DNA from 3 places in the Novosphingobium sp. SG754 genome. Region 2 is predicted to be linked to each of the others. Evidence: predicted binding sites of a transcription regulator. Region 2 holds the regulator's gene; each other region holds the start of a gene.
The links. Region 2 encodes LexA, which represses DNA repair genes until DNA is damaged. Its sites were predicted from a motif close to GTTCCNCNCTTGTTCT; they were not measured.
Positions count from the first base shown of each region.

Region 1: the regulator LexA is predicted to act here: its motif matches at 1,448-1,463, upstream of uvrA (excinuclease ABC subunit UvrA).
Region 3: the regulator LexA is predicted to act here: its motif matches at 2,162-2,177, upstream of FHW97_RS07100 (ImuA family protein).

Region 1 covers NZ_JABGCC010000001.1:534,101-538,801, forward strand. The annotation lists gene FHW97_RS02445 (iron ABC transporter permease) at 1-608, shown strand, start outside; gene FHW97_RS02450 (ABC transporter ATP-binding protein) at 623-1,360, shown strand; gene uvrA (excinuclease ABC subunit UvrA) at 1,474-4,434, shown strand; gene FHW97_RS02460 (23S rRNA (adenine(2030)-N(6))-methyltransferase RlmJ) at 4,488-4,701, opposite strand, start outside.
Region 2 covers NZ_JABGCC010000004.1:40,831-45,531, reverse strand. The annotation lists gene FHW97_RS10875 (hypothetical protein) at 1-1,043, opposite strand, end outside; gene lexA (transcriptional repressor LexA) at 1,358-2,047, opposite strand; gene FHW97_RS10865 (molybdopterin molybdotransferase MoeA) at 2,105-3,340, opposite strand; gene moaC (cyclic pyranopterin monophosphate synthase MoaC) at 3,337-3,807, opposite strand; gene FHW97_RS10855 (reverse transcriptase-like protein) at 3,815-4,261, opposite strand; gene trpC (indole-3-glycerol phosphate synthase TrpC) at 4,269-4,701, opposite strand, start outside.
Region 3 covers NZ_JABGCC010000002.1:567,720-572,420, forward strand. The annotation lists gene FHW97_RS07085 (CoA-acylating methylmalonate-semialdehyde dehydrogenase) at 1-1,329, shown strand, start outside; gene FHW97_RS07090 (GNAT family N-acetyltransferase) at 1,334-1,837, opposite strand; gene FHW97_RS07095 (DUF1778 domain-containing protein) at 1,819-2,112, opposite strand; gene FHW97_RS07100 (ImuA family protein) at 2,224-2,967, shown strand; gene FHW97_RS07105 (DNA polymerase Y family protein) at 2,999-4,432, shown strand; gene FHW97_RS07110 (error-prone DNA polymerase) at 4,429-4,701, shown strand, end outside.

The sequences.
Region 1 (4,701 bases), on a different contig from region 2:
CGTCGGGCCCGCGCACGGGCCTGGCCGGGGGCGTGGCGCTGTTCACGCTGGCCGGCATGATGCTGTCCAGCCTGGCTGGCGCATTGACCAGCCTGGCGATCAGCCTGGCGCCCAATCCCTTTGCCCTGACCGAGATTGTCACCTGGCTGATGGGCGCGCTGACCGATCGCAGCTGGCACGATGTGGCGCTGGCCGCGCCGCTCACCGCGCTGGGGCTGGTGCTGCTGTGGCGTGCCGGGCCGGCGCTCGATGCGCTCACCCTGGGCGAACTGGCGGCCCGCTCGATGGGCCTCGATCCGGTGGCCTTGCGCGGATTGATGGTGGTGGGCGTGGGCCTGGTTGTGGGTGCCGGGGTTTCGGCGGCCGGGGTCATCGGCTTTGTCGGGCTGATGGTGCCGCATATCGTGCGCCCGTTCACCGATCGCCGCCCATCCAGCCTGCTGCTTCCCAGCGCGCTGGCCGGGGCCCTGTTACTTTTGCTGGCCGATACGCTGTGCCGTTGCCTGCCGCTGGCGGGCGGCGAGCTGCGCCTGGGCATCGCGCTCAGCCTGCTGGGCGCACCGTTCTTCCTGCATCTTTTGCTGCGCCTGCGGCGCGGCCTGGCTTGAGAGGCACCGGGGCCATGGATCTTGTTGCCGATGCCGTCACCATGGTGGGCCGCCTGCGCGATGTGCGCGTGGGGCTTTCGCCTGGGCGCCTGACCGCGATCTGCGGGCCCAACGGGGCGGGCAAGTCCACGCTGCTCTCCGCGCTTGCTGGCCTGGAAGAGCCCGATGGCGGGCACGTGTCTTTGGGGCAGCATCGCCTGGCCGAACTGACCGCGCGGGAGCGGGCGATCGCCATCGGCTATCTGCCGCAGGCGGGCGAGGTGGCGTGGAACGTGACGGTGGAAACGCTGGTGCGGCTCGGCCGCCTGCCGCACCGCACACCGATGCGGATAGACGCGGCCGCAACCATGGCAGCGTTGCAGGCGCTTGACCTTACCGGCCTTGCCGGGCGCGAGGTGGGCACGCTGTCGGGCGGGGAGCGGGCCCGTGCGCTGCTGGCGCGGGTCCTGGCCGGGCAGCCGCGCTGGATCCTGGCAGACGAGCCGCTGGCCGCCCTCGACCTGGCGCACCAGCAGGCGCTGCTCGCCCATTTCCGCCGCCTGGCAGGGCAAGGCGTGGGCGTGGTGGTGGTGCTGCACGATCTTGCCCTGGCGATGAACCATGCCGATCACGTCATCGTGCTCGACCGTGGCACCGTGGCCGCCAATGGCGCGCCGCACCTGGCGCTGGCCGAAGGCGTGCTAGCCGGGGTCTGGGGCGTCAAGGCACGCTGGGTGGGCGATGGGCGCACCCGCGCGCTTGCGATCGGCTGATCGGCTCCCCACATCAGGGGGCAATCGCCCTTGCCCACCGAGCCATCTTGCGCGGTTCTTGCTGCGCTGCGACAGGCTTGCGTGAATCGAACAAATCTGGAACATTGCCCTTCATGTCGACCGCCCCCACACGTGCGCCCGGCGCCGCTCGCTCCGCGCTGACCACCCTTTCCGTGCGCGGCGCGCGCGAGCACAACCTGAAGGGGATCGATGTCGATCTGCCGCGTGACAGCCTGGTGGTGATCACCGGCCTGTCGGGTTCGGGCAAGTCCAGCCTGGCGTTCGACACGATCTATGCCGAAGGGCAGCGGCGCTATGTCGAATCGCTGTCGGCCTATGCGCGCCAGTTCCTGGAAATGATGCAGAAGCCCGATGTGGAGCACATCGACGGCCTCTCGCCGGCCATTTCGATCGAGCAGAAGACCACCAGCCGCAACCCGCGTTCGACCGTGGCGACGGTCACCGAAATCTATGACTACATGCGCCTGCTCTGGGCTCGGATCGGCGTGCCTTATTCGCCGGCCACTGGCCTGCCGATCAGCGCGCAGACCGTCAGCCAGATGGTCGATCGCGTGATGGCCCTGCCCGAGGGCACGCGCGCCTATCTGCTGGCGCCGGTGGTGCGCGGCCGCAAGGGCGAATACCGCAAGGAACTCGCCGAGTGGCAGAAGGCGGGCTACACCCGTGTGCGCATTGATGGTGAACTCTACGCCATCGAAGACGCCCCCGCGCTCGACAAGAAGTACAAGCACGATATCGAGGTGGTGGTCGACCGCATCGCGGTGAAGGACGGCATCCAGACGCGCCTGGCCGACAGTTTCGAGCAGGCGCTCAAGCTGGCCGATGGGCTGGTCTTTATCGACCTGGCCGATACGACCGTGGCCGAATTGAATGGCGAGACAGCGCCGGAAAAGGCCAAGAAGGGCACTGCTAAAGGCCAGCTCAAGGGCGCCGGCTTGCCCGACAACCGCATTGTCCTGTCGGAAAAGTTTGCCTGCCCGGTCTCGGGCTTCACGCTCGATGCGCTCGAACCTCGGCTGTTCTCGTTCAACGCGCCGCAGGGGGCCTGCCCGGCGTGTGACGGGCTGGGCGAAAAGCTGCTGTTCGACCCGCAACTGGTCGTGCCGAACGAGCATTTGAGCCTCAAGCAGGGCGCCATCGTGCCCTGGGCCAAGTCCAATCCGCCCAGCCCCTATTACATGCAGGTGCTGGCCAGCCTGGCCGATCACTTCGGCTTCAGCCTCAATACCCCGTGGGACAAGCTGTCGGGCGAGGTGAAGATCGTGATCCTGCATGGCACCGCGGGCAAGGCCGTGCCGCTGACCTTCATCGACGGCAAGAAGAGCTACACCGTTTCCAAGGCGTTCGAAGGCGTGATCGGCAATCTCAATCGCCGCATGCTGCAAACCGAAAGCGCCTGGATGCGCGAGGAACTGGGCAAGTTCCAGACCGCGCAACCCTGCGAAACCTGCAACGGCGCGCGGTTGAAGCCCGAGGCGTTGAGCGTGAAAGTGGCGGGCAACGACATTTCTGCCAGCACGCGCCTGTCGGTCAGCGATGCACTGGAATGGTTCGCCACGCTCGATAGCAAGCTGACCAGCCAGCAGAGCCAGATTGCCAAGGCGATCCTCAAGGAAATCAACGAACGCCTCGGCTTCCTCAACAATGTCGGGCTCGATTACCTCAACCTCGATCGCACCTCGGGCACGCTGTCGGGCGGGGAATCGCAGCGCATCCGCCTGGCCAGCCAGATCGGTTCGGGCCTGTCGGGCGTGCTCTACGTGCTCGATGAACCCTCGATCGGCCTGCACCAGCGCGACAACGACCGCCTGCTCGAAACCTTGAAGCGGCTGCGTGACCTGGGCAACACGGTGATCGTGGTAGAGCATGACGAGGATGCGATCCGCGCGGCGGACTATGTCGTCGATCTCGGCCCCGGCGCGGGCGTCCACGGCGGCGAGATCGTTGCCCAGGGTACGCTCGAGGATATCCTGGCCAATCCCGACAGCCTGACCGGGCAATACCTGACCGGCGCGCGCCGGATCGAGGTGCCCAAGAAGCGCCGCAAGGGCAATGGCCTGTCCCTGGTGGTGGAAGGCGCGCGGGCCAACAATCTCAAGAACGTGACGGCCAAGATTCCGCTCGGCACGTTCTGCTGCGTCACGGGCGTGTCCGGCTCGGGCAAGTCCAGCCTCACCATCGATACGCTGCAGGCCGGTGCTGCCCGTGTGCTCAATGGCGCGCGCGTGGTGGCCGGCGCGCATGACGCGATCAAGGGCCTGGAACATTGCGACAAGGTGATCGAGATCGACCAGTCGCCGATTGGCCGCACCCCGCGCTCCAATCCGGCGACCTATACCGGTTCGTTCACCCTGATCCGTGACTGGTTTGCCGGCCTGCCCGAGGCGCAGGCGCGCGGCTACAAGGCCGGGCGGTTCAGCTTCAACGTCAAGGGCGGACGCTGCGAGGCGTGCCAGGGCGATGGCCTGATCAAGATCGAGATGCACTTCCTGCCCGACGTTTACGTGACGTGCGAGGAATGCGGCGGCAAGCGCTACAACCGCGAGACGCTGGAGGTGAAGTTCAAGGGCCACTCGATCGCCGACGTGCTCGACATGACGATCGAAGACGCGGTGGAGTTCTTCAAGGCCGTGCCCCCGATTCGCGATCGCATGGCTATGCTGGGCGAAGTGGGCCTGGGCTATGTCAAGGTGGGGCAGCAGGCCACCACGCTATCGGGCGGCGAAGCGCAGCGCGTGAAGCTGGCCAAGGAACTGGCCCGCCGCTCCACCGGCAAGACGCTCTACATCCTCGATGAGCCCACCACGGGCCTGCACTTCGAAGACGTGCGCAAGCTTTTGGAAGTGCTGCACCGCCTGGTGGAGCAGGGCAACAGCGTGGTGGTGATCGAACACAATCTGGATGTGATCAAGACCGCCGACTGGATCATCGACATGGGCCCCGAAGGCGGCGTGCGCGGTGGCGAAGTGGTGGCCGTGGGCACGCCGGAACAGGTCGCCAAGAACAAGGCGAGCTTCACCGGCCACTATCTGGCGCCGTTGCTCAAGCGATGAGCGCCAAGCCCCTCGCCGCCGTGCGGGGAGGGGCTACGCCGCAGGCCGCCCGATCACGCGCCCAGCCAGGCGGTGGCAAGCTCGCCCCGGTGCCCCTCTGGCGCCAGCGCGGCGCGCAGCGCTTCGAGCATGGGCGGCAGTGCCTGGGTAAAGGCGTAGGGCGGGTTGACGATGAACAGCCCGGCGCCGTTGTAGATGCCCGGCTGGTCGGCATCATAGAGCCAATGTTCGATGGTCAGCAGTTTCGGGATGCGCAGCTTGCGCAGC
Region 2 (4,701 bases):
GCCCGGCAGCTCACTTCACGATCTTTGATTGTGTATTTTTCGCGGTCGGTTTTGTATTTTGACAGCACCTCGGCTCGAAAGAAGGCTGCGGATAGCTCGAACGGTAGATCGTTGCCTTCAGCCTGAAAATAATTGGTAGTGGCTGCGGGGTCCGTGGAAATTTTGGCGAGTCGCTGATTGCGCCAATCATGCGCAACGAACTCAACGTACTGTTTGGACTTGTTCCAGCTCCAGCCATCCGTCACCCCCTGAAGCACCTGGTTAGCTCCACGGCGCGGGCGCATGATCTGGATGCCGCGCGTGTAGGCGCAGCGTCCACAGTGGCGCTGTCGATAGAAGAAATCGGCGGAATCGACATGAACCACTTCATTAATGTCGTCTGCCCATCCATTGAATTCGCTATGCTTCAGCAAAGTGAAGTCGAACATTCGCACCAGTGAGCAACGTGCGATGGTGAGGTATTCCTCTAGCTCTACCCAGCTAAACGAGACGAGCCGTACCTCTTCGCCATTGCGATTTAACGTAACGGATGCACAGTGCCGAAGGTCACCGTGTTCATCGAAGCGACAATAGGCACTTTCCTCTGGTCGCCAGTGGATACCCGCCAGATGTGTGTATTCTTGATTCACTTCGATGTAGTCGCGCCCGTCACCGCTCCATCCCTCAAACGTGCGCGCGAAAACGAGATCGCGCCCCTCATCAAGCGCCTTTGAGCCCCTATGATGGTTATCCCGCTCGATCCACATCCCACTCCGGCCACCGCCGGACACATAGCCGGCGATGCTGACATACGGATTGCAACTCCATCGCAGCAGGTCATCCGGCGCTGCGACCTCTAGCGCTTTGTTCGGCACCACGATCGAATGAATGAACGTGTAGGGACCAGACCCGTAAATGACTATTTCGTCAGCGTTCGCATTTTGCTTGAGGAAATCCAGGTGCTGACCAGCACCGAGCCATTGCAAGTATTGTGCGTCATCCGACGGTAACTCGTCGATCTTCCGGATCTTCTCGACGATTTTTTTGTGTGGAAAGCTGGGCATTCGGGAACACTACCATACCCAGCATGTGAGGAGAATTGCACTTTGTACAGGAAGCAAGCAATTAAAAGCATCTTTGACGACGCGCTAGTCCCCATCTGCCAGGTCATTCGCGTTTTGGGTGTCTACTCAAGTGAGCCGTGACCGGATGCCTAATTTGGGGAAGCGAGGGAAGCGCCTTCCGAGGGTACTACGAGAACGACGAACGCTCGATGTTCCGCTTTCCAAAGAAATTGTCATTCGCCATCACGATTGAGAACGGCAAGTGTATTCCACTTAAAAACATTCCAGATTAGCGATTCAGCGCAATAGCACCCTCAATGATACCGCCGCAGCAGCCCTGCCAGCTTGCCTTGCACTTCCACTTCGTCGGGCGCGTAGAACTGGGGGTTGTAGGCGGCGTTGGCCGGGTCGAGGCGGATACGGCCTTTTTCGTGGTGGAGGTATTTGAGAGTCGCTTCCTCGCCGCGCACCAGGGCAACGACGATTTCGCCGTCGCGCGCGGTGTTGGTGCGGCGCACGAGGGCGTAGTCGCCGTCGAGGATGCCGGCGTCGACCATCGAATCGCCCGACACTTCCAGCGCGTAGTGCTCGCCAGAACCGAGCAGGGCGGCGGGCACGGGCAGCATGGCCGAGCCCTCCATCGCCTCGATCGGGGCGCCCGCGGCGATGCGGCCGTGGAGCGGGATTTCGATCACGTCGTTCGCGGCCACTGGCGCCGGGCGCGGGGTGGTGGACGCGGGGGCAGTGGGGCGTGGTGCGGGAGTGCGCGCGGCGGCCTTGGTCGCCAGGCTTTCCGGTTCGCGGATCACTTCGAGGGCGCGGGCGCGGTTGGGCAGGCGGCGGATGAAGCCGCGTTCTTCCAGCGCGGAGATCAGGCGGTGCACGCCAGACTTGGACTTGAGATCGAGCGCTTCCTTCATTTCTTCAAACGAAGGCGAAATGCCGGAATCATCAAGGCGCGTCTGGATGAACGAGAGCAGTTCGTGCTGCTTGCGCGTGAGCATCCGCAAGTCTCCTATGGCGAACGAATGCGGAACGAATAAGCAACCAAACCGAACCCGTCAAGCAAATCCGCCAAATTCGAGCAGATAGATCGGCACCTTGCTCCCTTCCGGTTGCATCGCCGCGCCGGCCTCGCGCTGCACCAGGCAATTGGCGCGGGCAATCGGGGCGATCGCGCCGGAATCCTGCAACGGATCGAGTGTGACGGAAACGCCATCCCAATGGCCGCGCAGGAATTCGGTGCGCCCGCCACCGGCCGGCATGGGCTGGGCCAGTGGCATGTGCAGCGGGCTGGGCAGTGGCTGGGCGGCACCCAGCGCGGCGCGCAGCAGGGGCAGCATGAACAGGTGCGCGGTGACATAGGCCGAGGCCGGGTTGCCCGGCAGGCCCAGGATCACCTGCGGCGCGGCGCGGTCTTTGGCGCTGCGTTGCCCCACCAGCAGCGGCTTGCCCGGCTTGATCGCCACGCGCCAGAAATCGATGCGCGCGCCCACCGCCTCCAGCGCGGGGCGAACCAGATCGTGATCACCGACCGAGGCGCCGCCACTGGTGACGATGATGTCAGCTTCGCGCACGCTATCGAGCGCGGCGGCCAGGGCATCGAGCCGATCGGGCACCGGGCCGATGCGCTGCACGTCCACCGGCAGGGCGGCGGCCATGGCGGCGAGCATCGGGCCATTGCTGGCCGGAATCTGGTGGCTTTGCAGGGCGTGGCCGGCGGCGGCCAGTTCATCGCCGCTGTCGATCACCGCCAGGCGCAGGCGGCGGCAGACCGGCACGTGGCCATGCCCGGCGGCGATAGCCAGCGCGATCTGCGCCGCGCCCAGCCGCGTGCCGGTGGGCAGCAGGGGGTCTTGCGCGGCAAAATCCATGCCCGCAGGCCGGATATGGCGCGAAGGCGGCAGCGGCGGCGTGCCGGTGAGGGCGAGCGCGGCGCCATCGCGCGCGCAGTCTTCCTGCAGCAGCACGCAATCGGCGCCAGCGGGCATCGCCGCGCCAGTGCTGATCCGCACGGCGTGGCCGGGCGGTACCGTGCCGGCAAAGGGATGGCCGGCAGCGCTTTCGCCCACCACGGTCCAGGGGCCGGGCAGATCGGCACTGCGCAGGGCATAGCCGTCCATCGCCGAAAGCGCGGTGGCCGGCTGTGTGCGCGCGGCGACGAGCGGCGCGGCGAGATAGTGGCCCAGCGCCTCTGCCGTGGCGCGATGGTCGATCGGCAGGCGGGGGGCGAGGGCGATGAGCCGTGCTTGCGCCTGTTCGAGTGGCAGGGGCGGCTGGCGCGGCGGAGCATTCATGGCGCGGACCAATCGCCCGATTTGCCGCCGCGTTTGGCCACCAGGCGTACGGCCTCGATCACCATGCCCTTGTCCACGGCCTTGGCCATGTCGTAGATTGTCAACAATGCCACGCAAGCGGCTGTCATCGCTTCCATTTCCACGCCGGTCTTGGCCGTGAGAGAGGCGGTCGCGGTGCATTCCACCCCGCCATCGACAAAGCCAAATTCCACCGCCACGGCATCGAGCGAGAGCGGGTGGCACAGCGGGATCAACTCGCCGGTTTTCTTAGCGGCCATGATCCCGGCGATCCGCGCGGTGGCCAGCACATCGCCCTTGGGCACGGTGCCATCGCGGATCGCGGCCAGTGCCGTTGCCGACATGCGGATCATGCCCCGCGCCACGGCCACGCGCTGGGTGGCGGGCTTGGCGCCGACATCGACCATGCGCGCATGGCCCTGGGCATCGAGGTGGGTAAGCTCTGTCATCCCACGCTCATGCCATGCGGGGGAAAAGGCGCAAGCCCTGTTGATCGGCCAGCGGCTGTGGCGGGGCGAGGCCGGCGCGGCGATATTCAAGGGCAATGCCGGCAAGGTTCTGCGCGCGGCCGACATGGCGGACCCGGACGCGCGAAAATGAAACGAGGTCGTTCCGATAGGCGGCAAGGCAATCGGCCGTGGCGGGATGGGCGGCGGTGCGGCCGGCGATCTGGTCGATCACGAAGGCGGAATCGCCGCAGAACACGACGTCAGTTTCGCCAAGCTGCCGGGCGAGGTCCATCGCGCCGAGCAGGGCCAGCCATTCGGCGCGATTGCTGTCACCCACACCGCAATCGGGGACAATCCAAGTGCGGCCGCCGGTGACGACGGCGATTTCCATGCGGCCGGGGTTGGGCCGGCAGCCGCCATCGAACCACAGCTTGCGCGGTGCGGGCGGCGGCAAGCTGGGGTCAGCCCTGCAGCAGCGCCTGGGTGGCGGCGGCCACGTCGGCCTCGCGCATCAGGCTTTCACCCACCAGGAACGTGCGCGCGCCGCAGGCGGACAGGCGAACGAGATCGGCGTGGGTGTTGATGCCGCTTTCGGCCACTAGCAGCGTGCCGGCGGGCGCCAGCGGGGCCAAGCGCTCGGTATTGGCGATGTCGGTGACAAAGCGCTTGAGATCGCGGTTGTTCACCCCGATCAGGCGGGAATGCAGGCGCGCGGCGCGCTCCATCTCGGCCTCGTCATGCACTTCGACCAGCACGTCCATGCCGTGCTCGCGCGCGGCGGCTTCGATCTCGGCCATCTGGGCATCATCGAGCGCGGCGACGATGATCAGGATGGCATCGGCGCCAATCGCGCGGGCTTCGGCCACCTGCCAGGGATCGACCATGAAATCCTTG
Region 3 (4,701 bases), on a different contig from region 2:
GCGCTCAATCCGCAGCGCCGTGCCCGCGTGATGTTCGAATTCAAGCGCCTGATCGAGCGTGACATGAACAAGCTGGCTCATGCCCTTTCGGCCGAACATGGCAAGGTGATCGCCGACGCCAAGGGTGATGTGCAGCGCGGGCTGGAAGTGATCGAGTTCGTCTGCGCCATTCCCCACCTGCTCAAGGGTGAATATACCGAAGGCGCCGGACCGGGGATCGACGTGTTCTCGATGCGTCAGCCGCTCGGCGTGGTTGCCGGCATCACTCCGTTCAATTTCCCCGCGATGATCCCGCTGTGGATGTGCGGCCCGGCGCTCGCCACCGGCAATGCCTTCATTCTCAAGCCGTCGGAACGCGATCCCTCGGTGCCGGTAATGCTGGCCGAACTGTTCATCGAGGCCGGCGGCCCGGCCGGCCTGTTCAACGTGGTGCATGGTGACAAGGCGGCGGTCGACGCCGTGCTCGATCACCCGCGCATCAAGGCGGTCAGCTTCGTCGGCTCGTCCGACATCGCCAATTATGTCTATCAGCGCGGCGCCCAGGCGGGCAAGCGCATGCAGTGCATGGGCGGCGCCAAGAACCATGGCATCGTGCTGCCCGACGCCGATTTCGACCAGGTAGTCAGCGACATTCTCGGCGCCGCCTATGGCTCGGCAGGCGAACGCTGCATGGCTCTGCCCGTGGTGGTGCCGGTGGGTGACAAGACCGCCGACGAGTTGCGCGCCCGCCTGATCGACGGGATCGCCGGCCTCAAGGTGGGCATTTCCACCGACGAAGCCGCCCACTATGGCCCGGTCGTCACCGCTCAGCACAAGGCGCGGATCGAAAGCTATATCCAGATGGGCGTGGACGAAGGCGCCGAACTGGTCGTCGATGGCCGCGGCTTCTCGCTGCAAGGCTATGAAAACGGAAATTTCCTGGCCCCCACGCTGTTCGACCGCGTGACACCGGAAATGCGCAGCTATCAGGAGGAAATCTTCGGCCCGGTGTTGCAGATCGTGCGCGCGCACGATGTCGATGAAGCCATCGCGCTGGCCACCAACCACGCCTATGGCAATGGCGTTGCCATGTTCACCCGCAACGGCGCCGCCGCCCGCAACTTTGCCGCCAAGGTGGAAGTGGGCATGGTCGGCATCAACGTGCCGATCCCGGTGCCGGTGGCCTATCACAGCTTTGGCGGGTGGAAGCGCTCGGGCTTTGGCGATCTCAACCAATACGGCATGGACGGCGTGCGCTTCTACACCCGCACCAAGACCGTGACCCAGCGCTGGCCCAGCACCTCGGGCGATGTGGTGGACCAGAGCTTCGTGATCCCGACGATGAAGTGAAGCATCACGGTAGAGCCGCGATCAGCGTCTCTATGGGCAGGAACAGGGTTCGGCTATCGGCCGGATATTCCAGGAAGTCGGCGCATTTCAGGTAAAAGCGCCGAGCCTGCTCATTCTTGGCGTGAACCATCACCGCGCCGATGCCGATGCTTTGTGCCGCCAAGGCTATGCGGCGCAGGGCATCGGCCAGCAAATCGCTTCCCAAGCCCTGGCCGGCATGGCGCCGATTCACCGCAAGGCGCCCGATGATCGATACCGGGATCAGATCAGGCGCGTTTCGGCGCAGGCGGGATGGTGCTTCCCGCCGCTCTACTGCACCTGCCAGGATACACACATAGGCCGCCACTCTGCGATCATCGCATACCACATAGGTACGCGCGAAGCGCCCCTCGTTGCGACGCGCCCTCTGTTGCAACCAGGCATTGAGCGCCGGCTCTCCGCAATCGAACTCGTCAACCTCATGGTCATCGGCCAGAGGGACTGGCGCAGTCAGTCTTCCTGTTGCCATGTCGGCACCCGCCGCATCAGTGCCTTCAGCCTCGGGCCAGGCTCGGGCGGATTGTCCAGCGCGGCCATGAAGGCCGCATGGTCCTGGCTTTCCAGTGCGAACAATCGCTGATCGAGCAAGACGTCGATCGCTTGTTGGCGCGCGCTTTCGATCATGAATTCGGTGCGGGTCTTGCCCAGAATGGCCGCTGCTTCGTCAATAAGCTGGCGGGTGGCAGCCTCGATCCGCAGATTGATGCTGCCCTTGCTTGGGATCATTTGGGGAGACTGGTCCATGGCGTGAATATCCGCCTTTGTATGTACAATGTCAATACAATCGCAACCCTATCCCCACCTGTTCCAACGGCCAGCCTCGACAGGGAGTGAGAAATGGAACATAATAGGAACATGGAAAGTGTTTCCTCCTCGATCCTCACCACCCCGGCCTGGCGCCTGCGCCCGGCCTTGCAGCGTCCCGTGCCTGTGCTGGCGGCGGGCCAAGTGCATGAAGTGCATGGGCAAGGTGATGATCGCGCGGCCGGGCTTGCTTTTGCCTTGGGGCTGGGCGCGGCGAATCGCAGTGGCACTGTGCTGATGGTGCGTAGCGGCAGGCGCCAGTCGCTGGCGCTCTACGGTGAAGGACTGATGCTGCTGGGTATCGATCCGGCGCGGCTGCTGCTGGTGGAGGCAGGGGACGCCGCCACTCTGCTGCGCGCCGGGCTGGAGGGCGCACGCTGCCCTGGCCTGGCGCTGGTCTTGCTGGAAAGCGAAGGCCCCTTGAAGGGCTATGATCTGACGGCCAGCCGGCGCTTCGTGCTGGCTGCCGAACGCACGCAAACGCCGGTCGTGCTGTTGCGCCATGCCGCAAAGGCGCAACCCAGCGCCGCACATACCCGCTGGCAGGTTGCCAGTGCGCCATCCCAACCCCTCGCAGCGCCACCCGGTGCGCAAGTGCGTCCGCCCGGCTTGCCGGCTTTGGCGGTAGAGGCGCTGCGCTGGCGGGGTGGGCCAGCGGGGCAAACGTGGCATTTGCAATGGGATGAACAACATGGCGGTTTCCGGGACACCACCGGCACCCCCAACCGGAGCGAAAACGGAAAGGCGGCGCCATCTGGCGCTGTACTTCCCCTGGCTACCCTGCGAGCGGGTTAGGGCCACATCGGCAGAACCGCTGCCCGCAGGTGTGCCACTGGCCCTGGTGGCACGCAGTGGCCAGGCCTTGCGCCTGATGGCGGTAGAGCGCGACGCCGCTCGCCATGGCCTGGCCCCTGGCATGACCCTGGCCGATGCGCGTGCCCGCTGCCCCGATCTGCTCACCCTGCCCCATGATCCGGCCGCCGATGCCACGCTGCTGGCGCACCTGGCCACGGCGATGCACGCACTGACCCCCAGCGTCATGCCCGATCCCCCCGATGGCTTGCTGCTGGATATCAGTGGCTGCGCCCACCTCTTCGGATCGGAAGCCAGGATGGTGGAAAAGGCTTCTGAAATTACGGCACTTTCCACGATCCATGCCCTCGCCTGCAATCCGGCCGCGGCGCGTGCGCTGGCCCGCCACGGCACGCCGGCCCAACGCCGTGCGGAGGATGTGGCGGCCCTGCCGGTGGCCGCGCTGGACCTGAGCGAGGAGGCCGCCAGCGCACTGCGCCGCGCCGGGCTCAAGCGTGTGGGCGATCTGGCCACACGCCCGGCCCCGGCCCTGGCTGCGCGCTTTGGCGAAGGGGTGGTGCTGCGCCTGCGCCAGTTGACTGGAGACGTTGCCGCCCCCTTGGCCCCGCAACCCATGCAGGCCCCGATCCGGGCCGAGGCCCGCTTTGCCGAGCCCATCGCCCGCACCGACGACGTGCTCGAGGTGGCCGAAGATCTCTTGCGCCAGGTTGCCGCGCAGATGGAGCAACGGCGGTTGGGCGGGCGGCGCTTTGCCCTGACCCTGCATCGCAGCGATGGCGCGCAGCGGGTGCTGACGGTGGAGACCGGCCAACCCACGCGTGATCCGCCCGTGGTGGTGCGCCTGTTGCGCGAGCGGATCGACAGCCTGGCCGATCCGATCGATCCCGGTTTCGGGTTCGATGCCATCACCCTGGCGGTCAAGCGGGCCGATGCGCTGGCTGCGCGACAGACCGGGCTGGACCAGGCGGAGGAAAACCAGGACAATCTGCAGGCGCTGATCGATCGGCTGGGTGTGCGGTTGGGCCAGGATTCCGTGCTGCGCCTGATCCCGGCCGATCGCCATATGCCCGAGCAGGCGCAGGTTCAGGCCCCAGCCACCAAATGGAACGGAACCGTTTCGTTTTCCCTTGCCGCCATGCCCCGCCCCCTGCTGCTGTTCGATCCGCCGCAGGGGATCGAGGTGATCGCCGGAGTGCCTGATGGCCCGCCGCTGCGGCTGCGCTGGCGCGGCACGGTGCATGAAGTGGTCCACGCCGAAGGGCCCGAGCGCATCGCGCCAGAATGGTGGCGCCAGCGCGGCGGGCATATGGGCACCGGCGCAGACCGCACCACGCGCGATTATTACCGGATCGAGGATGGGCGCGGCCGCCGCCTGTGGGTGTTCCGGCGCGGCCTCTATGGCACGCAAACCACGCCGGCCTGGTATGTCCACGGGCTGTTTCCATGACCGGGGTTCCGTTCTTTGCAGAACCTGTCGCTGCCACCAATTTCAGCTTCCTGCGCGGGGCGGCCCATCCGGCGGAAATGGTGGCGCGCGCGCATGGACTGGGCCTCAAAGGCATCGGCATCGCCGATCGCAACAGCGTGGCCGGTGTGGTGCGTGCCCATGCCGCGTGGCAAGAGATTGGTGGCAAGGCTGGCGGCTTTGCCCTCAAGGTTGGCGCACGGCTGTGCTTTGTCGATGCCACGCCCGATATCGCCGCCTATCCCACCACG